Regions from separate parts of the Ruminococcus sp. 1001136sp1 genome, predicted to be linked through region 1. Evidence: predicted binding sites of a transcription regulator. Region 1 holds the regulator's gene; the other holds the start of a gene.

Region 1 (11,186 bases):
TACAAGAGAAAAACTGGATATCACAAGAAAAACGGTCACAGACAGCAGTACACCAAAGTTAAAATCGAAAAGATCAACGCTTAATCAGGTGCTGTTATGATCAATATTACAGTTAAGAAGAGAAAAGGCTCTTATCTGGATTTTCTGTCCAAAGGACATGCAGGCTATGCCGAAGAGGGACAGGATATTGTATGTGCTGCCGTATCAGCCTTGATCATTACTACTGTGAATTCTCTTGAGAAATTTACGGAAGAGCAGATTGAAGCGGAAGCGGATGAGGGATATGTATCCATCCATTTTAAAACAAATCCGAATACTGAGCGCGGGAAACTGCTTATGGATTCCCTGATTCTTGGATTAACAGAAATTGAGCATAGTTATAACAATCGATATTTGACAGTAAGAGTCAAGGAGGTGTAACAACAATGATGAAGATGAACCTTCAGTTATTCGCACATAAAAAAGGAGTTGGTTCCACAAAGAACGGTCGTGATTCCGAGTCCAAGAGATTAGGTGCGAAGAGAGCAGACGGACAGTTTGTTAAAGCCGGCAACATCCTTTACAGACAGCGCGGAACTAAGATCCATGCAGGCGAGAACGTAGGATGCGGAAAAGACTATACATTATTTGCACTGACCGATGGTGTTGTAAGATTCACCAGAAAAGGCCGCGATAAGAAACAGGTTTCTATCGTACCAGTAGAGGCAGAGTAATTCGTAGAGCAGGAGGCTTCAAATCTATAAAGGTTTGGAGCCTTTTCTTATAAAGGAGATTTAATGTTCGCAGACAGAGCTACCATATATATCCGTTCCGGTAAGGGCGGCGACGGCCATGTAAGCTTCCGCAGGGAAAAATATGTACCTGACGGCGGTCCGGATGGCGGCGACGGCGGCAAGGGCGGAGACGTCATTTTTGAAGTTGACGAGGGACAGAATACCCTCGGTGATTACCGTCATAAAAGAAAATATAAGGCAGAAGACGGTCAGGAGGGCGGCAAAAAGCGCTGCCACGGTGCCGACGGTGCCGACATTATATTAAAGGTACCGGAAGGTACTGTTATCATGGAGGCTGAATCCCGTAAGGTAATTGCAGACATGTCCGGTGACAATCGTCGTCAGATCGTTCTGCGCGGTGGACGCGGCGGTAAGGGAAATCAGCATTATGCAACCCCTACCATGCAGGTTCCCAAATATGCCCAGCCTGGACAGCCTTTTCAGGAGCTTGAAGTGCTTCTGGAGCTAAAGGTGATCGCAGATGTAGGACTGGTAGGTTTTCCTAATGTTGGTAAATCTACATTTCTCTCACGTGTTACAAATGCGAAACCGAAAATTGCCAACTATCATTTCACAACCTTAAGCCCGAACCTTGGTGTTGTAGATACTGAGAATGGCGGTTTTATCATCGCAGATATCCCTGGACTGATCGAAGGTGCTTCTGAAGGAGTCGGTCTTGGTCATGAGTTTCTTCGCCATATTGAGCGTACCAGAGTTCTGGTGCACATTGTGGATGCAGCTTCCACAGAGGGACGAGATCCTATTGATGATATTTATAAGATTACCAAAGAACTGGAGAAATACAATCCGGAAATTGCAAAGCGTCCTCAGGTAATTGCAGCCAATAAAGTGGACTGTATTTTTGACGACGGTCAGGAGAATCCTGTAGACAGACTTCGCAAAGAATTTGAACCAAAAGGTATCAAAGTATATCCCATTTCTGCAGTTACCGGACAGGGTATACGCGAGCTTCTTTTCCATATCAAGGAACTTCTGGACAGTTGTCCGAAGAAAGCAATCGTATTCGAGCAGGAATTCTTCCCGGAAGATATGCTGATCAATGAGAGCCTTCCATTTACCGTACAGGTTGATGAGGAAGATCCCTCTGTATTTATCGTAGAAGGACCACGTATCGAGAAAATGCTTGGTTATACCAATCTGGATTCTGAGAAAGGCTTCGCCTTTTTCCAGCGTTTCCTGAAAGAGGGCGGCATTCTGGATGAACTGGAAAACGCCGGTATTCAGGAGGGTGATACGGTTCGTATGTATGGATTTGAATTTGATTATTATAAATAAATAGCAGCTATTCAGCAGGTATTCAGGAGATAAATTATGACAAGTAAGCAAAGAGCATATTTAAAAAGTCTGGCAATGAAAATGGATGCCATTATCCAGCTTGGCAAGGGCGGTCTTACACCGGAAAACACCAAGGCTGTTGACGAAGCACTTGCAGCGAGAGAGCTGATTAAAATCAGTGTGCTTCAGAACTGTCTGGAGGATCCTAAGGAAATGGCACAGGTTCTTGCAGAGCGCACCCATTCCCAGGTTGTACAGGTGATCGGTAAGAAGATCGTATTATACCGCGAAGGTAAAAAAGAGAAAAAGAAAATTGAACTGCCAAAATAATCGAAAAAAAATCGGGATCATGGGCGGTACCTTTGATCCCATCCATATGGGACATCTGATCCTGGGTGAGCAGAGCTATGAGCAATTCCAGCTGGATAAGGTTCTGTTTATGCCTTCCGGCAACCCGCCTCATAAACGGGACCGTGCTGGCAGAGCCTCTGATAACCAGCGTGTGGATATGGTCCGGCTTGCAATTGAAGATAATCCCCATTTTGAGTTGTCTCTTGCAGAAATGCACGAGACCGGGTATACCTATACCTATCGCACTCTGGAAGAGCTAAAAGAATACAATCCGGACACAGACTATTATTTTATCATTGGTGCAGATTCTCTTTTTGCTTTTGACGAATGGATGGAACCAGAGCGGATCTGTCGGGCCTGTACTCTTGTGGTGGCTGTCCGGGATCATGCGTCCTACGCTGAACTGAATCGGGAAATCCAGCGTCTTTCTGCAAGGTACAACGGAAATTTTGCCCTTTTGGATACTATGAATATTGATGTGTCCAGTCATCAGATCCGTCAGTGGATTTCAGAAGAAAAAAGTCTGAAATATTACGTCCCGGATAAGGTGATTTCTTACATGAAAGAGAATGGAATTTACAGAAAGAAGGAAGTCTGACCATGGCAGATTACGATTTTGCAAAAATTGAAAAAAAACTTTCCAAATACCTGGATGAGGATCGTTTCCAGCATACCATGGGCGTTATGTACACCAGCGCATGTCTGGCTATGGTCCATGGATATGATATCAAAGATGCACAGGTGTCCGGTCTTCTTCACGATTGCGCCAAATGCATTCCCAATAAGAAAAAACTGAAGATGTGCAGCGAACACAATATTCCGGTTTCCGATTTTGAGAGAAGTCACCCGTTTCTTCTCCACTCCCGTCTTGGAGCTTATATTGCTCACGAGAAATATGGGATTGACGATCAGGAGATTCTTTCTGCCATCAATTATCACACAACTGGCAGACGTGAAATGAGTCTTCTTGAAAAGATTATTTATATTGCAGATTATATTGAGCCCATGCGTTATAAAGCAAGCCGTTTACCGGAAATTCGCAAACTTGCGTTTGAAGACCTGGATGAGTGTATGTATGAGATCCTAAAAGATACCCTGGAGTATCTGGAAGAAGATTCTGCCGATGATATTGAGCCAACTTCCAAGGAGGCTTATATTTATTATAAAGAATTGCATAATAAGCGTAATAACGTATCTGATAATTAATACTCCGCATATACTGGCGAATTAACATTCTACGAGATGCGAGATATTTCGCACGAGCGAAGGCCAGGTACCACCTGACAGAGGATATTATTTCACTTTTAAAGCCTTTTGTTCTCGCAGGAATTTAAAATAATATTAGGTCAGTATATGCATTATTAAGAAAGGAGCAGATCAGAATGAGTACAGTAAGTACAGAGAAAATGATGGCACAGATTGCCTGCAAGGCAATTGATGATAAAAAGGGACAGGATATTAAGATAATTGATATTCATAATGTTTCTGTAATTGCAGATTATTTCGTAATCGCAAGCGGTACAAACTCCAATCAGGTTCAGGCGATCGTCGATAATGTGGAGGAGCAGCTTGGACGCGCTGGCTTTGAGGCGAAGCAGATTGAGGGAAACCGCAATTCCAGCTGGATTCTCATGGATTACGGCGATGTGATCGTGCATGTGTTTGATGAGGAAAACCGACTTTTCTATGATCTGGAGAGAATCTGGAGAGATGGAAAGGTTCTGGAGATGGATGCGTTTTTAGAGAAATAAAAAAGTCCCCTTTGGTAAACAATTGTCTGGAAACAGCAATTGTTTGCTAAAGGGGAAATTTTTTATGACTATTGGTAAAAACGCATGACACCAAATACTTTACCCAGAATCTGGATTTCTCCTGTAATGATAATGGGATCCATAGTGTCATTCTCTGGCTGAAGGCGGTAGTAGCCCTTCTCCTTATAGAAGGTCTTCACTGTGGCAGAGTCCTCTACCAGGGCAACTACAATGTCGCCGTTATCTGCAGTTGGCTGCTGCTTTACCAGAACCTGATCACCATCGAAGATTCCTGCATTGATCATGCTGTCGCCTTTTACCTTCAGCATGAAGCTCTGTTCATTGGGCATAAATTCTGCCGGGATGGGGAAGTAGCCATCTACATTCTCTACAGCCAGAATAGGCTGTCCGGCGGCTACGGTACCTACAAGCGGAACATTGACCACTTCACGGCGGACAAGATTGAAATTGTCATCAATGATCTCTATGGCTCTTGGCTTCGTGGCATCGCGGCGGATGTATCCGTTCTTCTCAAGAGCTTCCAGATGGGCATGAACAGATGATGTAGACTTCAGATTTACAGCTTCACAAATCTCACGAACTGCTGGCGGGAATCCGCGGTTCAGAATCTCACTTTTAATATATTCTAAAATTTCCTGCTGTTTTTTGCTGATTTTACCATATGTCATAAGAGTTTTCCTCCGGAATTCATTCAACTTTTTCTTATCATACCATATTTTTCTTAATTAAGCAAACAGATATTCTGAAAATATGTTCGTTTTTTGATATGCAGGCTGTTCACAGCTTCCAGCTTTGTTCACACACTTTTCGTTTTCTTTTCCTTGTGTTCACCGACAAAAAATGGTACAATTGTTTGGTATGAAAATTCAGAGCCCGACTCAAAAACAAAGGGGGAATCCGCTTGTCCGAGAAGAAATCTAACAAGCCTGGCAAAATGGCAGGACTTTTTGTCCAGTTAAAGAACATATTCGGACTGAATATTGCCACCGTTGCTTTTGGTGTATTGTTATTATATATGATTTTTACTGCATTTTTACTTGTAACCTCCACACACATCGAATCTTACCAGGTTACCACAGGTCCTTTATCACGAAACGAGACCTACACTGGTATTTCTCTTCGGGAAGAGAGTGTTTTTAAGGCAGAATCCTCCGGTTATGTGAATTATTATGCCCGGGAGGGAAGTAAGATCAATGCCAACGGTGCTGTTTACGGATTAAGTTCCGGAAAAATTGCAGAAACCAAGTCTGCATTGACTGCGGACGAACTGGAGAAAATCCGCAGTTCTATGCTCAGCTTTTCCAAGGGATTTTCCGGAAGTAAATTTAACAACACCTACAGTTTTAAGAACCAGCTGGAGGGAAGCATCCTTCAGTATGAGGGAATTTCCACTGACGGGAATGCAGATTCACAAGTAGTGACCATCGGTGGACAGAATATCTGTAAAGCCCAGGAAGACGGCATTATCCTCTATTCTATGGACGGTTATGAGAATAAGACTGTGGAGAACATTACAGCAGCAGATTTTGACCAGACTTCTTACCATGAAACGGATCTGAAGACATCCGAAAAGGTGCAGGCCGGAGATAACATTTATACAAATATTACCAGCGAATTATGGAGCCTGATCATTCCATTAAGCGACAAACAGGCCGCCAAGCTGGAGGGACGTTCCACCATTCGTGTGAAATTTCTCAAGGATGATATGACACAGAGCGGCGATTTTTCCATCATAAAAATCGATGGTAACAAATATGGAAAAATTGACTTCAGCCGCGGTCTGATCCGCTATGCATCTGACCGTTTTCTGGATATTGAGCTGGTTACCAATACAGTAACCGGTCTTAAGATTCCCCTTTCCGCTATTGAATCCAAGGATTTTTACGTAATTCCGGCAGAATATGCCACGACTGATCCTGACAGCGGAAGTGTAGGCTTTAACAAGATTTCCAAAGATTCCAGCGGAAATAACGTAAGAACCTTTATCAATGCTACAATCTACGGTAAAGTTAAAATTGAGTTAGATGATGATTCTGCCGATGAAGCTTACAATTATTACGTGGATAGAAGCGCTTTTAAGGAAGGAGATGCTATTGTAAAAGATGACTCCAACCAGCGCTTTATTGTAGGCGAAACAGATTCTCTGGAAGGCGTTTACTGCATCAATCAAGGGTATGCGGTATTCCGTCAGGTAGATATACTGGATCAGAATGAAGAATATGCCATTATTTCCAGTAATACATCCTACGGACTTTCCCGCTATGACCGCATTGCCAGAGACTCCTCCCAGGTAAAAGAGCAGGATATTCTCTACTAAGTTTAACATATACTATTTTTAAGGAGGCTTATAAATGTTAGCTGAAAATTTACAGCAGGTAAATGCAAATATTGAAAAAGCCTGTGCTGCTGTTTCCCGTGACCCAGGTGAAGTCACATTGGTGGCAGTAAGTAAGACCAAACCGGTCTCCATGCTTCAGGAGGCGTATGATGCCGGTGCGCGTGTTTTTGGAGAAAATAAAGTGCAGGAGATCATGGATAAATATGACCAGCTGCCATCAGATATCCAGTGGCACATGATCGGTCATCTGCAGCGCAATAAAGTAAAATATATTATTGACAAGGTTGCCATGATTCACTCGGTAGATTCCCTTCGCCTTGCCCAGACCATTGAGCAGGAAGCTGCAAAGAAAGATCTTGTTATGCCGATTCTGCTGGAAGTTAATGTAGCAGAGGAAGAAAGCAAATTCGGATTAGCGACGAATGAGGTGCTTCCTCTTCTTGAGAAAATCAGCATATTTTCCCATATAAAAGTGATGGGACTTATGACCATTGCCCCATTTGTGAAAAATCCAGAAGAAAATCGTGAAGTTTTTCGCACATTGAAGAAATTAAGTGTTGACATTAATGCAAAAAACATTAATAATGTTAACATGAGTGTTCTGAGTATGGGTATGACCGGAGATTATCAGGTTGCTGTCCAGGAAGGCTCAACCATGGTACGTGTGGGAACCGGTATTTTTGGTGAACGAAATTATGCCACACGGCAAGAAGATTAAGATTGGAGATTGAAAATGAGCGTTTTTGATAAATTATTAGATTCTATTAAACTGAATGATGACGATTATGATGAAGATAATTATTTAGATGAGGATCTGATGGATGACGAAGAGGGGGATTTCTTTGATGACGATCCCATGGATGACAAGCCTAAGAAGAAATTCTTCGAGAAATTCGGTCGTAAGAAAGAGGATGATTTGGCTGACGCAGATACTTCCTTTGACGAAGAACCTGTACATACAGCAACACCAAAGACTGCTGCCAAGGCTCCTGCGAAACAGCCAGCTGAGAAGCAGCGCCCTGTAGCTTCTTCCAAAATCACTCCGATGAGAAGCAGCCGTCGTGCGAATCAGGCTTCTTCTATGGAGGTTTGTGTGATCAAACCTGCTTCCATGGAGGACACCCGGGAAATTGCAGACACACTTCTTGACAATGCAACTGTAATTCTGAATCTGGAGGGTATTGATGTAGAACTTGCACAGCGTATTATTGATTTTGCATCTGGCGCATGTTATTCCCTGAATGGTTCCCTTCAGAAGATTTCCAGCTACATCTTCGTACTTGGTCCCTCTTCTGTAGATATCACTGGTGATCTTCAGAATATTCTTGGCGGCGCTACACCTTCTGTAAGAGCTGGTTATTGATTTTTATGGATAAGGATGAATTTTTACTTAAGAGAATCCGGGAGCTGGCAAATCTCTCTTACCAGAGAGATATTGTCACCTTTACGGATTTTCTTAACTTAAACGAACAAAATATGCTTGTTTCCCTTAAGCTTCATCAGATAGGCGTAGAGGTAAAGCTTTTCGGTGGCTATGAGCATGCAGAACGGCAGATGGCAGCTTTTTTCCCCGGAGGCCTTGGTTTTTCCTGGGATTATCCTATTGACTGCCTGAAAATAGAGCCCAAGGCTCTTCGTTTTTCTGAGGAGCTTGGACATAGAGATTATCTTGGAGCGCTCCTGAATCTTGGAGTTGACCGCAGTGTAGTTGGTGATATCCTCATCAAGGATAAAGAAGCCTGGTTTTTCTGCCTTCATAAAATGTCTGACTTTTTTATTGAAAATCTTATTCGGGTAAAACATACTACCGTTCTGGTTTCCAGAGTAGAGCAGGCAGAAGAGATTCCGGAACCTGAATTTGAAATGATAAATGGTACCTGCGCTTCTGTAAGGCTGGATGCTCTCATCGGGCTGGCTTTTCAGACGTCCAGAAGCAGCATGGTTTCTTTTATTGAAAGCGGTCTTGTGTTTGTAAACGGCAAACTGATCACCTCCAATGGATATGAGCCAAAAGAAGGCGATATTATTTCCGTTCGCGGCAAAGGACGCTTTATCTATGATGGTGTATCCAGACAGACAAAGAAAGGACGCCTTGGTGTCCGCATTCGAAAATACGTATAAACAATAATACATTTGGAGAGGATTTAACTATGGCAGAAGAAAAATTACTTGTAAAACGTGACGGGGAGTTCTGTTATCCCATTTATTTTGAAAATGACTTTTCTTTTCTTTCACAGGCCTTGACAGACGAAGGTCTTGCAGGGAAAAGCATGTGTATTGTTTCAGATTCCACAGTAGCACCTCTCTATGCAGACCAGGTGAAAGCAGAGCTTTTGAAAGTATCCGATCATGTATACCAGTTCACTTTCCCCGCCGGAGAAGCATACAAGAATCTTGATACCGTACAGGATCTTTTCCAGTGCCTTATTGAGAATGGGCTTGACCGCAAAAGTCTGGTGGTTGCTCTTGGAGGCGGAGTAACAGGAGACTTATCCGGCTTCGGTGCCGCAGCCTATCTTCGTGGAATTGATTTTATCCAGATTCCTACCACGCTTCTGGCGCAGGTGGACAGCAGCGTAGGCGGTAAAACTGGCGTTGATTTCAGACAGTTTAAAAATATGGTAGGCGCTTTTCATCAGCCCCGACTGGTTTATATGAACATGGCCACCTTGCAATCCCTCCCTGAGCGCGAATTTGGCTGTGGAATGGGTGAAATTCTAAAGACCGGACTAATTTGCGATAAAGACTTTTTCGACTTTGTATGCGCAAATTACAAGATTATCCGCACTATGGATCCAGAAATGCTTGCCGTTATGATCCGAAAATGCTGTGCCATCAAAGCCGGGGTTGTAGAGCGGGATCCCAAGGAACAGGGAGAGCGTGCTCTTCTTAATCTTGGCCACACCATAGGACATGCAGTCGAAAAGCTGATGAACTTTAACCTTCTCCATGGTCAGTGTGTGGGAATCGGACTGGTTGCCGCAGCTGCCATTTCCAGGGAAAGAGGTCTCCTCACAAATGGTGAATACGAGCAGATCTGCCATAGCCTTAAGCTTTACGGTCTGCCTTTGTATGTGGAAGGACTTTCTCCCAGAGACATTCTTGCAGCTACCAAAAAGGACAAAAAAATGGAACAGGGACAGATTAAATTTATTCTTATGGATGGTCTTGGAAAGAGTTTTATTGACAAGACAGTTACGGATCAGGAGCTTCTTGTGGGAATTCACGCCATCTGCAGGTAATCTATCATGGAAAATAAAACAGCTTCAAACTACAATGATCTTCCACTAAAAGCACCTAAATTAAAAGGAATTCTGCTTATCCTTTTTCTGGTTCTTCTGGATCAGGGAACAAAGTATCTTGCAATCAGGTATCTGAAAGGAACCTCCGGGATTTCTCTTATTGATAATGTGTTAAACCTTCGTTACCTTGAAAACAGAGGCATGGCATTTGGCCTTCTCCAGAATAAGATTCTTTTTCTGGTGCTTACCTGTATTGTGTTTTTTGTGGCTATTATATATCTTTTTATAAAAGCACCTGCAACTGTTTATTATAGACCACTGCTTTATACAGCGGCAATTGTGTTCGCTGGAGCAATGGGGAATTTTATAGACCGTGTTTTCCGTGGATATGTGGTAGATTTTATTTATTTTTCCCTGATTGATTTTCCCACGTTTAATGTGGCAGATATTTACGTGACCTGTGGGATCACAGTGATGGTATTTCTTATGTTTTTCCGTTATACAGAAGAAAATGATTTTGACTTTCTGAAACCGGGGAACAGATCTGCCAGGTAAATTGATTTGTCTGATTTTTCATATACCGCGTAATTGAGAGAGGAGTTTTACTGATACATGGAGCAATTGGAATTTACAGCAACCGAAAATGAAGCAGGAGTGCGCATAGACCGCTGTCTTTCCGATAAATATGAGGAACTTTCCCGTTCTTATCTTCAGAAGCTTCTGAAAGAACAAGGTGTTACCGTCAATGGGAAAGCAGTAAAAGCAAACTACAAAATACAGGCAGGGGATCTGGTTCAGACAACCCTGCCTGATCTGACTGAACCGGATATTCTTCCGGAAAATATCCCTTTGGACATTTTATACGAAGATGATGATGTACTGGTGATAAATAAGCCCAAAGGAATGGTAGTCCATCCTGCAAATGGCCACACCAGCGGAACTTTGGTAAATGCTATTATGTACCACTGTCAGGGCAATCTGTCCGGTATTAACGGGGTTATGCGTCCTGGAATCGTCCACCGTATTGATAAGGACACTACAGGAGCTCTTCTTGTATGCAAGAATGACACGGCTCACCGTGATCTGGCCCAGCAACTGAAAGCGCATACTATCAAGCGGCGTTACCGGGCTATTGTGGCAGGTAATCTTAAGGAAGATGAAGGTACTGTAGAAGGCCCGATCGGCCGCCACCCAATTGACCGGAAAAAAATGGCGATCAACTACAAAAATGGAAAAGACGCTGTCACCCATTATAAAGTCCTGGAACGTTTCGGGAATGCGACTTATATCGAGTGCCGCCTTGAAACCGGTCGTACCCATCAGATTCGTGTACATATGACCAGCCTTGGACATCCTCTTCTTGGCGATGAGATCTATGGCTCAGGCAAAAATCCTTATCATCTCCAGGGACAGA
Region 2 (11,186 bases), on a different contig from region 1:
GATAAGAAGAGTCAGGAAATCATCCGTACCATTCGGGGAATGCTGAAGTCTTTTAAGATCAAAACATATGATGAGGATACCGGATATGGACTTCTGCGCCATGTACTGGTGCGTCGTGGCTTTTCTACAGGTGAGGTAATGGTAGTACTGGTGGTCGCCTCTCCTATTTTTCCATCCAAGAATAACTTTGTGAAGGCATTAAGAAAAGTTCATCCAGAGATCAGTACTGTGGTATTAAATATTAATGACAAAAATACAAGCATGGTTCTTGGCGAGCGGGAAATCGTACTTTATGGTAAGGGATTTATCCGTGATACCCTTTGTGGAAAATCCTTCCGTATTTCACCGAAATCCTTCTATCAGGTAAATCCAGTGCAGACCGAACTTCTTTATGGTAAAGCTGTGGAATTTGCAGGACTGACAGGGAAAGAAAAAGTCATTGATGCATATTGTGGAATTGGTACCATCGGTCTGGTAGCTTCTGGTAAGGCAAGAGAAGTGGTCGGAGTGGAACTGAATAAAGATGCAGTCAGGGATGCAAGGATCAATGCAAGAGAGAATAAGGTGGTAAACATATCTTTCCGCCAGGGTGATGCCGGTGAATTTATGGAGGCAATGGCAGAAGCTGGTGAAAAGGCAGATGTGGTATTTATGGATCCTCCCCGCTCAGGCAGCAGCGAGAAATTCCTGAATTCCGTAATAAAACTCTCTCCGAAGAAAATTGTTTACATTTCCTGTAACCCGGAAACACTTGCAAGAGACCTTAATTTCCTTACGAGAAAAAACTATATAGTTAAAGAAATCCAGCCTGTGGAAATGTTCTGTTTTACAGATCACACAGAAGTGGTGACCTGGCTGGAGCAAAAATAAGAAACTGTTGCTGTTTACAGGCTGTGCAGCGATGAAAATACATTCTGCAAGAAAAGGTATCCTGTCAGCAGGAAAAAGGAGGTACCTATGATGACGACCATAACTGGAATTATGGAGTGGGTTCTGGAGAATATTGCTGGTTTCGCCATTGTAATTTTTGAGTTTATTGGAGTTGCCATTATTATCTGGAGTGGAATTACTGGATTTATCAAGTGGCTGAAACATGCCGGAGATACTGGTGTCTATCTGGCGAGGGGACTTGCTATGGGACTGGAATTTAAAATGGGAAGTGAGATTCTTCGTACTGTAGTGGTACGTGAGTGGAAAGAAATCGGAATTGTAGCCGGAATTATTGCTCTTCGAGCAGCCCTTACGTTCCTGCTTCACTGGGAAATCAAGGAGGAAGAAAAAAGCGGCGGACATGAGGAATAGAGGTTCGCTGTTTATAGATGATATCTGCGGGTTTATAGGAGCACACATAAAGATTGATAAAGGTATAATAAACAATGGAAATGAAAGTAATTGCTCATATCAGAAGTGATTTTCCAACGAAATTTGGAATTCCCCATCAGAGCGGCAGAATACAGGAACTAAAGGCGGATATTATTTTTGAACCGGAATATCGGAACCATGAGGCATTTCGAGGGCTGGAAGAGTATACCCATATCTGGCTGATCTGGGAATTTTCACAGGCTGTCCGCAAGGAGTGGTCTCCTACAGTGCGTCCTCCAAGACTTGGGGGAAACGTCAGAATGGGCGTTTTTGCTACAAGGTCTCCTTTTCGTCCAAATCCCATAGGACTTTCCAGTGTAAGGCTGGAGAGCGTAGAGTTTTCTGAAAAGTATGGACCGGTGCTTCATGTATCAGGAGCGGATCTTATGGACGGAACACCTATTTATGATATAAAGCCCTATCTGGCTTACGTGGACAGCCATCCGGAAGCAGCGGGCGGATTTACCGACCAGATTCAGGATCATAAGCTGAAAGTAGAGTTTCCGGAAAAGCTTTTGAAGAAGATTCCAGAGGAAAAAAGAGAAGCACTTCTGGCTGTCCTTGCAAACGATCCAAGACCTGGGTATCAGAAAGACCCTGAAAGAAAATACGGAATGTCTTTTGGATCCTGGGATATTCATTTTAAAGTAGATGGAGAACAGCTGCAGGTATTGGAGGTATTTAACACTTTCACGAATTAAATCGAAAAAACCCTTGCAAAAAGTCGAATTTTTTCATAAAATGGAGAAAAAGTTTTTGAGGAGCATAAGGATTATGAGAAAAGTTGTAAAGTTTGGCGGAAGCTCCCTTGCAAATGCGGAGCAGTTTGAAAAAGTCGGAGATATTATCAGAAGTGAAGAGAGCAGACGTTTTGTTGTTCCTTCTGCACCAGGTAAGAGATTTGACGGGGACACGAAGGTAACAGATCTTCTTTACAGCTGTTATGACGCAGCTGCAAATGGCGGTGATTTTGAAAAGGTTTTAGAAGAAATCAAATCTCGTTATTATGAGATTATTAAAGGGCTTGGCCTTGCTCTTTCCATGGAAGAGGATTTCCAGTTGATCAAAGAGAATTTTAAAGCACAGATTGGCAGGGATTACGCCGCTTCCCGTGGAGAATATCTGAACGGCAAAGTGATGGCTGCTTATCTTGGTTATGAATTTGTGGATGCAGCAGAAGTAATCCGTTTTGATAAAAACGGAAATCTGGATTCAGAGAAGACAGACAAACTTTTGAACAAGCGTCTTTCCAAATGTGAGAATGCAGTTGTGCCGGGTTTTTATGGTGCAAAGGACGATGGAACTGTGACTACTTTTTCCAGAGGTGGTTCTGATGTGACTGGTTCTCTGGTTGCCAGGGCAATTAAGGCTGATATGTATGAAAACTGGACTGATGTATCCGGTTTCCTTGTAACAGACCCGAGAATTGTAAAGAATCCGGCTGTGATTGAGACCATCACATACCGTGAACTTCGTGAGCTTTCCTATATGGGAGCTACTGTTCTTCATGAAGATGCTATTTTCCCTGTAAGAAAAGAGGGAATTCCGATTAATATCCGCAACACCAACCGTCCGGAGGATAAGGGAACTTTTATTGTGGAGAGTACCTGCCGCAAGCCGAAATATACTATAACCGGTATTGCAGGAAAGAAGGGATTCTGTTCTATCAACATTGAGAAGTCCATGATGAACAGTGAAATCGGATTTGGCAGAAAAGTGCTTCAGGTATTTGAAGACCAGGGAATCAGTTTTGAGCATGTTCCATCTGGTATCGATACCATGACAGTATATGTTCACCAGGATGAGTTTGAAGAAAAGGAGCAGCAGGTAATTGCGGGAATCCATCGCCTGGTTCAGCCGGATTTTGTGGAAATGGAATCTGACCTTGCCCTGATCGCAGTTGTAGGACGTGGAATGAAATCCACCCGCGGTACAGCCGGAAGAATTTTCTCTGCCCTCGCACATGCAAATGTAAACGTTAAGATGATTGACCAGGGTTCCAGTGAGCTGAATATTATTATCGGTGTGGAAAACCGTGATTTTGAAAATGCAGTGAAAGCAATTTATGATATTTTTGTGCTGACACAGATTTGAAATTGAGTGGATAGGTCACCTGTCGGCAGCATTCACATATATGAAAATCTGCTCATACGTTCAGAACGTCTGGTATTCATGAATTCGCTGATGTAAGCATGTACCATTTCTGGCTGTCGTCCGGGAGCTTTAATAGTAAAAGAATGAGATAAGAGCCGTAAATCAAAGGTAGTGTTAGAATTAATCTTTGATTTATGGCTCTTTTTGTATAGAAAAAATTTCGTGCCGTTTTATGATATTGACAAAACAGAACATATGTTCTAAAATGAAACAAGAACAAACGTTCTGAAATTGAGAATAATAAAGAATGCGAAACACAGATTACATAAAAGGAGCTTTGTTACGGGATGATTATTCAGGAATCAATGACATTGAAGCGGAAGCTGGAGATTTTATCGGATGCCGCGAAATATGATGTGGCTTGCACATCCAGTGGTGTGGATCGAAAGGGAGATGGAAAGGGCATGGGAAACAGCATTGCTGCCGGAATCTGTCATAGTTTTGCTCAGGATGGCAGATGTATCAGTCTTTTGAAGATCCTTTATACAAATGAATGTGTATTTGACTGTAAATACTGTATAAACAGAGCCTCCAATGATGTGGTGCGTACCAGTTTTACCCCAGAAGAAGTGTGTCGTCTGACTATGGAATTTTATAGGAGGAACTATATTGAAGGGCTGTTTTTAAGTTCCGGAGTAAAGGAAAGTCCAGACAGGACTATGGAAGAACTGCTTTGTACAGTAAATCTTCTTCGTAATAAATATCATTTTCAGGGATATATTCATTTGAAAGCCATTCCAGGTGCTGCTCCTGAACTGATCGCCAGGGCGGGGTATCTGGCAGATCGCATGAGCGTGAACCTGGAACTTCCTACTGCAGACGGGCTTAGGAAACTGGCACCGCATAAGAGCAGGCAAACCATTCTGCGCCCTATGAAGCAGATTCAGCAGCAGCGAGATCAGAATAAAGAGGAATTGGTTCTGTACCGTCATGCCCCTAAGTTTGTACCAGCCGGTCAAAGTACCCAGATGATTATTGGAGCTATGGGGGAGAGCGATTATCAGATCGTGTCAGTAGCAGAATCTTTGTATAAGAACTTTGCATTAAAAAGAGTTTTTTATTCGGCTTTTGTCGCCGTAAATGAAGATAAGGATCTGCCCATGTCCTTATCAGGTCCGCCTCTTTTGCGGGAACACCGGCTTTATCAGGCAGACTGGCTTATGCGGTTTTATGGTTTTCGGGCTTCAGAACTGCTTTCAGAGAAGCATCCGGATTTTAACCTTCTTCTGGATCCCAAGGCAGACTGGGCAGTGTCACATCTGGAGTTTTTTCCGGTAGAGATCAACCAGGCAGATTATTATGAACTTCTTCGTGTACCGGGAATCGGTTATACCTCTGCCAGAAGAATCATTGGGGCCAGGAGAACCCATTCCCTGGAATTTGCAGATTTGAAGAGGATTGGTGTGGTTCTGAAGCGTGCCTTATATTTTATCACCTGTAATGGCCGCATGATGTACAATACCAGGTTGGAGGAATCTTATATTACCCGTAATCTTCTGGATGAAGAGAACTGCCGGAAGCATGAGAATGAAGCTGCATTTCAGCAATTATCCCTCTTTGGAGATGAGATGGGGAGCAGAAGACTGTATACAGAAAATACAAAGAATCATGTGGACAGAAAGGTGGGAGCTATATGAATCAAGAGAAAAGAATCCTGGTATGTGAGGACTCTATGGAGGGGATTTTTTCTGCTGTCTATGATGGATGGAAAGAGTGTGCAGGCGGCTGTAAAGTGAGCATTCAGACCAGTTTTCCTGTAAGCATGGAATTGTTCACTTCTTATCGGGAGATTGCTACAGATCAGAGTAAGGCTGGTAAGGTTATGAGGACGATTCTTATGAGACTGGGAAGCGAGGTTTACGAACAGATCTGTCTGGCGGCAGCTTCAGCAGATGAAGACAGGGGAACTGCCATTTATTATGTGCTGCACCGGGCTTTTGGGGGAGGCAGATGCGAAAAACGTGTAATGGAGGCACTGGCAGATCCATATGTATCCAGGGTTGCGAAACTGGCACTCTGTGTGAAGCGGGAATATCACCATTATTTTGGGTTTGTCCGTTTCAGGGAGATTGGCGGAAGGTTTCTGTTGGCAAAGATCCAGCCGGGGAATGATATCCTGTCTCTTATGGCTCTTCATTTTTCCAATCGCTTTCCCAATGAGAACTGGGTAATCTATGATGAAAAGAGGCAGAAGGCGTTGTGCCATGAGAAAGGGAAGGAGTGCGTCATGAGAAAAGAAGTGCATATACAGGTGCCAGGGAGCGCCGTAGGGGATATGGGAAAGTACGAGGAACTGTGGCAGACATTTTGTGATAGCATATCCATTGAAGCAAGGAGGAATGAGAAACTTCAGAAGCAGATGCTTGCTTTGCATTTTCGGAGTAATATGCCGGAGTTTTCTGTGAAAGGATAGGCCGATAAGTAAAATTCGTGTTATAATGCTTACAGATAAGGTATCTTTGTTTGGAAGGCAGCAGACCAGTAAAAGGCGGTAAATTGGAAATGGACAATCCGGTAACACGAATATCAGTAAGAAATCTTGTGGAGTTTATATTGCAAAGCGGTGATCTTGATAACCGAAGAGGTACTATAGACAAAGATGCTATGTTAAAGGGCAGCAGACTGCATCGGAAGCTTCAGAAACAAATGGGCGGAGACTACAGAGCAGAGGTTGCTTTGCGGATGAATTGCAGCTATGAGGATCTGGACATTCGGTTAGAAGGTCGTGCAGATGGAATTTTTACAGAAGATGAAGTTGTCTGGATCGATGAGATTAAAGGAATATATGGAAATGTGGAACAGATGGAAGAGCCTGTGAAGGTTCATAAGGCTCAGGCTATGTGTTATGGCTATATTTACGGTGTTCAGGAAGGCTTGTCGAAGATTGGAATCCAGATGACATATGCCAACCTGGAGACAGAAGTGGTGAAAAGGTTCCGGGAGGTGATCTCCATAGAGGAACTGAAAGAATGGTACCAGAAACTTCTGGATGAATATCATAAATGGCTCAGTTATCAGAAAAAATGGAAGGAAGAGAGAAAGCATTCTCTTCAGAGCCTGGAATTTCCATTTTCCTACAGAGAAGGTCAGAGAAAGATGGTGAGCAGTGTTTACCATACAATTGGAGCCAGTCGTCAGATTTTTATTCAGGCACCTACCGGCGTAGGAAAAACCATGTCTACCATTTTTCCGGCAGTTCGCGCTGTTGGCGAAGGGAAAGGGGAGACGATCTTTTATCTTACAGCCAAGACTATTACAAGAACAGTGGCTCAGGAAGCTTTTGAGGTGCTGCGGGAAAAGGGAATGAAATACAAAGTGGTGACCATTACAGCCAAGGAGAAGCTGTGTTTTATGGACGAAACCAAATGTGATCCGGTACATTGTCCTTACGCCAGGGGACATTTCGACAGGGTCAATGACGCTGTCTATGAGCTGTGGACGACGAAGAGCAGATATGACAGGGAGACTATCCGGGAGCAGGCAGAGAAATGGCAGGTATGTCCTTTTGAAATGTGTCTGGATCTGTCTGTGTGGGTGGATGCTGTAATTTGTGATTATAATTATGTGTTTGACCCTACGGTTCATTTGAAACGTTTTTTCGGGGAAGGTGCAGGTGGAGATTATATCTTTCTCATTGATGAAGCTCATAATCTGGCAGAACGGGGAAGAGAGATGTACAGCGCTTCTATTTGCAGGGAAGATGCTGTTCGGGTTCGAAAAGTTATGAAAGAAAGAGCACCCCGGCTTTACCGCTCCCTTGGAAAGCTGGATAAACAGTTGAAAGAACTACAGGTGGACTGTGGAAATTACCTCGTTCTCCCAGGCACGGGTTCCATAACTATGACGATTTTAAAGGTTCAGGGAGAATTTGATGCTTTTCTGGAAGCACATAAGGATGTGGAACTGGAAGATGAAGTAAGGAAGTTTTATTTTGATATTCGTAATTTCCTGAATATTGCAGAACTGATAGATGAGAACTATGTAGTTTATGCTGAGAATGGAGAAGATGGTCTGTTTCGCCTGAAACTGTTCTGTGTAAATCCGGCAGTGAACCTGGGGGAATATCTGAAGAAAGGCCGCAGTGCCGTATTCTTTTCTGCCACATTGCTGCCCATGAACTACTACAGGAAATTGCTCAGCAACAGGCAGGACGATTATGGAATCTACGTGGAATCACCGTTTTCACAGAAGAACCGCTGTATTTTAAATGCCGGCGATGTAAGTTCCTTATATAGTCGCAGGGGATATGAGGAATATCATAAAATTGCGGAATATATAGCAAAGACTGTATGGCAGCGCAAGGGAAATTATATGGTATTTTTTCCTTCTTACAAAATGTTGGAAGAGGTTTATGCAGTCTACGAAGAAGAATTTTCTGTAAACTGGGTGAAGTGTATCTGTCAGAACAGCTCTATGAAGGAACAGGAAAGAGAAGAGTTTCTTCAGGAATTTGAACAGAATCAGGAATCACTGGTAGCTTTTTGCATTATGGGTGGTATTTTTTCAGAGGGAATTGATCTGCTGGGAGAAAAACTGATTGGAGCCATTTTAGTGGGAACCGGATTGCCCCAGTTGGGAAATGAGAGGGAAATTCTTCGTTCTTTTTACACAGAAAATGGGGAAAATGGATTTGATTACGCCTATAGGTATCCTGGCATGAATAAGGTTCTGCAGGCTGCTGGAAGAGTAATCCGCACAAGGGAGGATCATGGTGTTATTCTCCTTTTGGATGAACGGTTCCGGCAGAGAGAATACAGCAATCTTTTTCCGGTGGAGTGGAATGACAGGAAAACGTGTACATTGTCAAATGTGGAAGCACAGCTGCAAAAATTTTGGGAGAGTATTCCGGACAAAATCTCTCACAAATTGTGACGTATATTTTGCAGAAAGCCTTCTTCAAACTCATTACAGAGTCTGTAAAAATATCATGGCAAACAAAGAGGTTGCATACAAAGCAGAAACAGGTTATACTGCCCTTATTAAAAGGAGAATAACATGAAAAAAGGCAAAAAAACCAGATGGCTGTATAAAGCAGCTGGAATGGCAGTCCTTTTGGGGGCAGTATTTTGGTGCAGCAACAGCGGGCTCCTGTTATGGAAGCCTGAAGTTCTGACTGTATTGGCGGAATCAGAAAGTGGCGGCAGCCTGTCATCTGTTACAGAGGAAGCTAAGATACTTCCTATTCCCAACAGTGATGGCAAATATATGTTGAAAAGTGACGGCTTTTACTGTCTGAATGAAGATGGTTCAGGAGACTGCGTTCAGACTATACATTATTTCGACCATTTTGTTGTAGATGGAACAGTGTTTAATGGATATTATTATCACGACGAGACAGGAAAATTTAAAGCTTCTAAAGCACATCTTACAGCCATTTCACAGGAAGCACTCCCGAAAGCAGAAGATGGAACTGTGGAAGCAGGATGGACTTCGGGGATTTATGTGGTAAATAACCTTGGAAGGCTTTCCGGTACCGGAAGAGTTTGTATTCTAAAAGAAGAGATTGGACAGATAAAACTAGATGGCGGGTATTACGTTGACAGAAATGGAAGAGTGTGTCAGGAAGGTGGCATTTATTATATCCAGGAAATGAATGTGGGAGAAAAGAGATTTTCCGGGTATTATTATTTTGATGAATCAAGCGGCGTATTAGTGGAAGAAGCTGGTACTACACCAGAGGGCTTGACAATCCAAAAAGATGGCAGTATCAAGGAATTGACGGATCCGGGGATCAAAAATCTGAAGAAAGCTGTGAAGGAATTTACGGAAAATTTGGAAGGGGACTGGAGCGTCTATGTGAAAGATCTGAAGAGCGGAGAGAAGTTCTCCATCAATGATAAAGCCATGTCTTCTGCAAGTCTGATAAAAGCATTTACAATGGCTGCAAGTTATGAAAATATGGAAAAAATCAGGATAGCTGAGGGGATACTTCTGAAAGCAGATCCAGCTAGTCAGACTGTGACAGACAAGCTGTTTCGGCTTATGGAGAATATGGTAACCTACAGTGACAATGAGTCTTTTAATGAAATGGTAAGGCTTCAGACTGCTTCCAATCAATTCAATGCAGGTGCACGTGTAATTAACAGGTATCTTAGGGAACAGGGCTATAAAGAGACAGCTGTACTTCATACGCTTGCGCCTTCGAATACAGATCCGGAAGGGCTTGGCAGCAGTAATATGACCTCTGTGAAGGATTGTGGCACTCTGCTAGAGAAGATTTACCGAAGAGAATGTGTAAGTCCGGAGGATTCTGACCAGATGCTGTCTTTGCTTCTGAATCAGGATACCAGAACAAAGATTCCTGGCGGGCTCAAGGAATCTGTTCAGGTAGCGAATAAAACTGGTGAAAATGATAAAAGCCAGCACGATATTGGAATTGTCTATGGAGCCAGAACGGATTATATTCTATGCGTAATGTCTGAGAATGCAGGAAAGGAAGCAGATGCTGTTTCCAATATTCAAAGGATTTCTGCGATGGTTTATTATTATTTGAATTAGAGCATGTTTGAAAAAGGCTTTCTGCAAGATGTGCGTCACAATTTGTGGGAGATTTCGCCCGGATGAGGGTGCCGTAGCGGGCTACTGCAACCGAATTCAGGTGAAATCTCCCACAAAGTGGGGCGTGCAGATTGCGGGAATGATTTTTTAAACACGCCCTAAGACTGTGCAGCAAACATTATTTATGTAATAGGAAAATCCTGCAAGGCAGAATCCGTTCCAGACTTGTACAAAAAAATTACTTTCCAGATTCGTACAAAAAAATTGCTTGACACTAATAAAATTTTGCGATAGCATGAAGACAATAAAAGAAAAATTGAAAGGAGATTTACACCATGAAAGTAGTTTATACAGAGAAGGCACCCGCAGCAATCGGACCATACTCCCAGGCAATGATCTTAAATGGAGTATTATTCACATCTGGACAGATTCCGGTAAATCCTGCAACAGGCGAGATCAACGGAAATACCATTGAGACTCAGGCAGAGCAGGTTATGAAGAATCTTGGCGAAGTACTGAAAGAAGCAGGAAGTAGCTTTGAGAAGGCAGTTAAGACAACATGCTTCCTTGCTGATATGGGAGATTTTGCCAAGTTTAATGAAGTATATGCGAAATACTTTGTAAACAAACCAGCACGTTCCTGTGTCGCTGTGAAAACTCTTCCGAAGAATGTTCTTTGCGAAGTTGAGGTAATCGCAGAAGTTTAATAGTACTGTCCACAGGAAAATGTGTCAAATGTTTTTGTATTTAAAGATATGCAAATATTTAGAATATATATTGTCAGGCCTTCTGGGGTTCACCCGGGAGGCCTTTGTCATAAATAAAAATTGTGCAGAATTCTGTTGCAACGCAGTCTGGAATGTCAGACAGAAATCCCTGGCATATTAAACTGTTGACGGATTGCTTTTTAGTTGGAAATCATGTATAATAGCGAACGATAGCATGGGGATTTTTTGCTATGCAGGAAAATCCCTTTCAAGAAGAAAGGCAGGGACGAAATGTGGATAATCTTATGAAAGTAGGAATGGGATATGATGTACACAGACTGACAGAGAACCGGAATCTGATCCTTGGCGGTGTGAAGATACCGTGGGAGAAAGGCCTGCTGGGACATTCAGATGCAGATGTACTGATTCATGCGATTATGGATGCTCTTTTGGGAGCTGCAGCTC

Evidence for each region. Region 1 encodes LexA, which represses DNA repair genes until DNA is damaged. Its sites were predicted from a motif close to CNAACANNTGTTNG; they were not measured.
Region 2: the regulator LexA is predicted to act here: its motif matches at 3,705-3,718, upstream of ABHC48_RS14225 (putative DNA modification/repair radical SAM protein).

The regions. Positions count from the first base shown of each region.
Region 1 covers NZ_JBDPGY010000023.1:29,350-40,535, reverse strand. Annotated here, with positions in the region: gene rplU (50S ribosomal protein L21) at 1-84, shown strand, start outside; gene ABHC48_RS17235 (ribosomal-processing cysteine protease Prp) at 97-420, shown strand; gene rpmA (50S ribosomal protein L27) at 426-713, shown strand; gene obgE (GTPase ObgE) at 777-2,069, shown strand; gene yhbY (ribosome assembly RNA-binding protein YhbY) at 2,106-2,399, shown strand; gene nadD (nicotinate-nucleotide adenylyltransferase) at 2,383-3,018, shown strand; gene yqeK (bis(5'-nucleosyl)-tetraphosphatase (symmetrical) YqeK) at 3,021-3,626, shown strand; gene rsfS (ribosome silencing factor) at 3,803-4,171, shown strand; gene lexA (transcriptional repressor LexA) at 4,240-4,860, opposite strand; gene ABHC48_RS17195 (HlyD family efflux transporter periplasmic adaptor subunit) at 5,094-6,509, shown strand; gene ABHC48_RS17190 (YggS family pyridoxal phosphate-dependent enzyme) at 6,544-7,248, shown strand; gene ABHC48_RS17185 (cell division protein SepF) at 7,264-7,893, shown strand; gene ABHC48_RS17180 (YlmH/Sll1252 family protein) at 7,899-8,651, shown strand; gene aroB (3-dehydroquinate synthase) at 8,681-9,772, shown strand; gene lspA (signal peptidase II) at 9,779-10,327, shown strand; gene ABHC48_RS17165 (RluA family pseudouridine synthase) at 10,385-11,186, shown strand, end outside.
Region 2 covers NZ_JBDPGY010000015.1:72,976-84,161, forward strand. Annotated here, with positions in the region: gene rlmD (23S rRNA (uracil(1939)-C(5))-methyltransferase RlmD) at 1-870, shown strand, start outside; gene ABHC48_RS14210 (DUF1622 domain-containing protein) at 958-1,302, shown strand; gene tsaA (tRNA (N6-threonylcarbamoyladenosine(37)-N6)-methyltransferase TrmO) at 1,383-2,063, shown strand; gene ABHC48_RS14220 (aspartate kinase) at 2,137-3,456, shown strand; gene ABHC48_RS14225 (putative DNA modification/repair radical SAM protein) at 3,804-5,153, shown strand; gene ABHC48_RS14230 (TIGR03915 family putative DNA repair protein) at 5,150-5,929, shown strand; gene ABHC48_RS14235 (ATP-dependent DNA helicase) at 6,019-8,388, shown strand; gene ABHC48_RS14240 (serine hydrolase) at 8,512-10,014, shown strand; partial or broken gene ABHC48_RS14245 (DUF6783 domain-containing protein) at 10,055-10,105, opposite strand; partial or broken gene ABHC48_RS14250 (DUF6783 domain-containing protein) at 10,082-10,165, shown strand; gene ABHC48_RS14255 (RidA family protein) at 10,350-10,721, shown strand; gene ispF (2-C-methyl-D-erythritol 2,4-cyclodiphosphate synthase) at 11,027-11,186, shown strand, end outside.